DNA from 2 places in the Rhodococcus sp. MALMAid1271 genome. Region 1 is predicted to be linked to the other one. Evidence: riboswitches for the same ligand, from Rfam matches in the RefSeq annotation. Region 1 holds a riboswitch; the other holds the start of a gene.

Region 1 (2,198 bases):
TCGTCGATCGGTTCGGGTCTGGCGTTCAGCGTTCCCGATCTCATGCTCTGGCGAGTACTCGGCGGACTCGGCATCGGCATCGCGTCGGTGATCGCGCCGGCCTACATTGCCGAGATCGCTCCGGCGAAATGGCGCGGGTCGTTGGCCTCACTCCAGCAGTTGGCCATCACCATCGGAATATTCGCAGCCTTGCTGTCGGATGCCATTCTCGCCGGTGTTGCAGGCAGCGCCTCCAACGAGCTGTGGTTCGGCATCGAGGCCTGGCGCTGGATGTTCCTCGTCGGCGTCGTCCCAGCACTGGTCTACGGCGTTCTCGCGACCCTGATCCCCGAATCGCCGCGCTATCTGGTGGGTCAACATCTGGACGACGAGGCAGCCAGGGTCCTCACCGAGATCACCGGGGTGCTGCATCCGGATGAACGCGTGCACGAGATTCGGCTGACGCTGCGCAAGGAGAAGAACTCGTCCTTCGCCGATATCCGTGGTCCCAAATTCGGTCTGCATCCCATCGTGTGGGTCGGCATCACCATGGCCGTGCTGCAACAGCTGGTCGGCATCAACGCGATCTTCTACTACTCGACGACGCTGTGGCGCTCGGTGGGCTTCACCGAGGACCAGTCGTTCACCACCTCGGTCATCACCGCTGTGATCAACGTCGTCATGACCTTCGTCGCGATTTTGTTCGTCGACCGGATCGGCAGACGCAAGCTGCTGATGTCGGGGTCGATCGGCATGTTCGTCGGGCTCGTCATGGCCTCGGTGGCATTCTCGCAGTCGATCGGAAGCGGCGACGATGTCACACTGCCTGCTCCATGGGGTGCGATCGCCTTGGTCGGCGCCAACTTGTTCGTCATCTTCTTCGCATCCACCTGGGGTCCGATCATGTGGGTCATGCTCGGTGAGATGTTCCCCAATCGTATGCGAGCAATGGCGCTCGGCATCGGAACCGCGGCCAACTGGATCGCCAATTTCGCTGTCACACTTGCATTCCCGCCGCTGACGTCGGCAGTGGGCCTCTGGGTCATCTACGCCGGCTTCGCACTGTTCGCCGCGCTCTCCTTCTTCTTCGTCAACGCCAAGATCAGGGAGACCAAGGGCATGGAGCTCGAGGACATGTTGGGGTGAGTCGGGACCGCAGATACAGGGGCGGCGACAGTAACACCGGGTGATCGGTGTTACTGTCGCTTTCGTTCTGACACGGGGTGTGTCCGCCGATGCGGATGCTGAGATCAAACCCGCCGAACCTGATGCAGGTAATACTGACGAAGGGATGTCGAGGCGATGACGCCTGTTGTATCTGCGGACCCGGTCCGCTTCACCGATCTACTGTGGGATGCCGCCGAGGACATTCGACACGCGATCGACGATCTCGAATTTCTCCGGCTACTCGGGGCAGGGGCGCTGCCGCTCGACGCATTCCGTCGATATCTCGAGCAGGACTCGCTCTACCTGGGCGGTTATGTGAAAGCGCTGTCCCTGGTCGCGGCGCATGCACCGTCCCCGACGGCCGGCGCATTCTGGGCAAGTGCCGCGGCCAGCGCCATGGACGAAGCGGCCTCGCACGAGTCGATGTTGACCGGTGGCGCTCTACCACCGTCGACGCAGACACCGGAGCCCTCGCCCGCATGCCTGGGATACACGTCCTACCTGACCGCAACCGCAGCCACCGAGCCGTATCCCGTGGCGGCCGCTGCGGTGTTGCCGTGCTTCTGGATATACGCCGACGTCGGCCGCTCGCTCGCCCGTGCTGCGCAGGCCGTCCTCGATCGCGAACCCGAGCACCCGTACGCGCAGTGGGTGGCCGCGTACGACGCACCTGAGTTTCATGCCATCGTCGACGCCGCGAAGACCTTCGTGGACGACGCGGCAGCGTCCGCCACGCCGGCGCAGCGCCAGCAGATGCTCGACGCGTTCGTCGTCGCGTCGAGATACGAATTGATGTTCTGGGACAGCGCATTACATCCGACGCCGTGGCCCCTGGCCGGCGAGGCGGTGTCCGCATGAGAACTGTTCGAATTCTCGCCGCACTCGCGGCGGCCACCCTTGTGACGACCGGACTGGTCGGCTGCTCTCAATCGACCGACTCCAACACCATTCGGTTCGCCCTCGATTGGACGCCGAACACCAACCACACCGGCCTCTACGTCGCCATTCAGGAGGGGTTTTTCGCCGATGCCGGGCTGAACGTGGAGATTCTG
Region 2 (2,198 bases), on a different contig from region 1:
CGATCTTCGAGTCCGAGAAGCACGGGTACGACACCGTCGACTACTACCGAGTCGACGGTAGGCTCGGCAGCGACGAGGATATCGATTCGCTGATCGCCGCAGCACACTCTCGCGGCCTCAAAGTCATGTTCGACGGCGTCTTCAACCATGTGGCGCAGAGCTTTCCGAAGTTCCGGCAGGCGCTGGAAGAAGGTCCCGATTCCGAGGCCGCAGAGTGGTTCCACCTCGACTGGTCCGGAAGCGAGCCGACGCATCGCAACTTCGAGGGCCACGACGAACTGGTCGCCCTCAATCACGAGAGCCCGCACGTGCAGCAGTTCGTCGTCGATGTGCTCTCGCACTGGCTGGGGCGCGGCGTCGACGCCTGGCGGCTCGATGCGGCCTACGCGGTCTCGCCCCGTTTCTGGGCTGCGGTGCTGCCGAAGGTGCGCGAGAAGCATTCGGAGGGCTACTTTCTCGGGGAGGTCATCCACGGCGACTACGACCGAATCGTCTCGGCCTCCACGCTGGATTCGGTCACGCAGTACGAGCTGTGGAAGGCGATCTGGAGTGGACTGAGCGAGAAGAACTTCTTCGAGCTCTCGCATGCCCTCGAGCGCCACAACGGCTGGCTCGATGCCTTCGTGCCGGCAACGTTCGTCGGAAATCACGACGTCAGCCGCATCGCCAGCGTCATCGAGGACGAGCGGCACCTGGTGCATGCGTTGGTGGTTCTGTTCACCGTGGGCGGTATGCCGATGATCTACTACGGCGACGAGCAGGCTTTCCGTGGGATCAAGGAAGATCGGGTCGGCGGTGACGACGAGGTGCGCCCCGAGTACCCGGAGACCTCCGATGACCTGGCTCCGTACGGCTGGCCTGTCTTCCGGATTCATCAGGAGCTCATCGGTGTACGACGTCGGAATCCGTGGTTGCACTCCGCGCGCACCGAGACGCTCGAGCTCACCAACACTGCCTTGCTCTATCGCGTTCATGCGGACGGTGACTCGTTGACGGTGGCGCTCAACCTGGGTGACGAGCCGATCGACTACCCGGCTCGGGGCAGCGAAGTACTGGCCGGTGACGCGCACCTGAACGACGGGCGGGTGAGCGTGCCGCCGCACGGCTGGGCCGTCATCGGCTGATCGCATGATCGAGTTCTATTCTTTCCTCTAAGTTTTCTGCAAGATTTCGCTAGAGATCGCTACAGGTACAGTCGAACGCGACACGGGGTGCCCACATGGGCTGAGAACACACCCGTCGAACCTGATCTGGTTAGGACCAGCGAAGGGAATGTCGTGGCGATTCGGTATTTCCTGTCTTCTCGCATCGGTCTTGACCTCGAACGAGAGGCGAAGCGCATGAGACTCGACGAGCAGACAGTATTGATCACCGGCGGCGGGCGCGGACTGGGAGCGTCGATCGCCGCTGCCTTCGCCGGTCAGGGTGCACGTGTGGTGATCGATTACCGCAACAGCAGAGATGCTGCCGAGGCGCTGGCAGACCGGCTCGGCGAGAACGCGATCGCAGTGCAGGGTGACGTCACCGACGAGTCGGCCGTCGCCGCGCTGTTCGGCGCTGCACGTGAACACTTCGGAACGCCGATCACCACCGTCGTCAACAACGCCCTTGCCGACTTCTCGTTCGACGGCGATGCGCGCCCCAAAGCCGAGACCATCACCTGGGAGCGCTTCGACGCCCAGTTACGCGGGAGCGTCCGCGCAGCGTTGCTCACCACCCAGGCCGCACTTCCGGGCATGCGTGAGGCGGGGTTCGGACGAATCATCAACGTGGGCACCAATTTGTTCCAGAATCCGGTGGTGCCGTACCACGACTACACCGCTTCCAAGGCTGCGCTGCTCTCGCTGACCCGCACTCTGTCCGCGGATCTCGGCGCAGACAACATCACCGTCAACATGGTCTCGGGTGGGCTGCTGCGCACCACCGACGCCAGTGCCGCCACCCCGGCCGAGGTATTCGACTTCATCGCTGCCTCGACCCCGCTGCAACGCGTCACCACACCCGAGGAGTTCGCCGATGCCCTGCTGTTCTTCGCCTCGCCGTGGGCGCGGTCGGTGACCGGCCAGAATCTGGTGGTCGACGGCGGTCTGGTCAAGAACTGATATGCATCTCAACGCTTTTCTCTACGGTTGCGGTCACCACAGCGCCGCGTGGCGTCATCCCGATTCGCGGGTCGAGGATCTCGGCGACATCGAGTA

What was found. A riboswitch is a leader RNA that binds a small molecule or an ion and turns the genes downstream of it on or off. The one in region 1 is predicted to bind thiamine pyrophosphate.
Region 2: linked by a shared signal. The riboswitch ahead of ACOQFP_RS18040 (3-oxoacyl-ACP reductase) and the one ahead of ACOQFP_RS22475 (TenA family protein) in region 1 are both predicted to bind thiamine pyrophosphate.

What each region holds. Positions count from the first base shown of each region.
Region 1 covers NZ_JBMIRQ010000117.1:73,386-75,583, forward strand. The annotation lists gene ACOQFP_RS22470 (sugar porter family MFS transporter) at 1-1,125, shown strand, start outside; TPP riboswitch at 1,189-1,288, shown strand; gene ACOQFP_RS22475 (TenA family protein) at 1,282-2,004, shown strand; gene ACOQFP_RS22480 (ABC transporter substrate-binding protein) at 2,001-2,198, shown strand, end outside.
Region 2 covers NZ_JBMIRQ010000108.1:51,000-53,197, reverse strand. The annotation lists gene ACOQFP_RS18045 (alpha-amylase family glycosyl hydrolase) at 1-1,124, shown strand, start outside; TPP riboswitch at 1,198-1,290, shown strand; gene ACOQFP_RS18040 (3-oxoacyl-ACP reductase) at 1,341-2,102, shown strand; gene ACOQFP_RS18035 (LLM class flavin-dependent oxidoreductase) at 2,104-2,198, shown strand, end outside.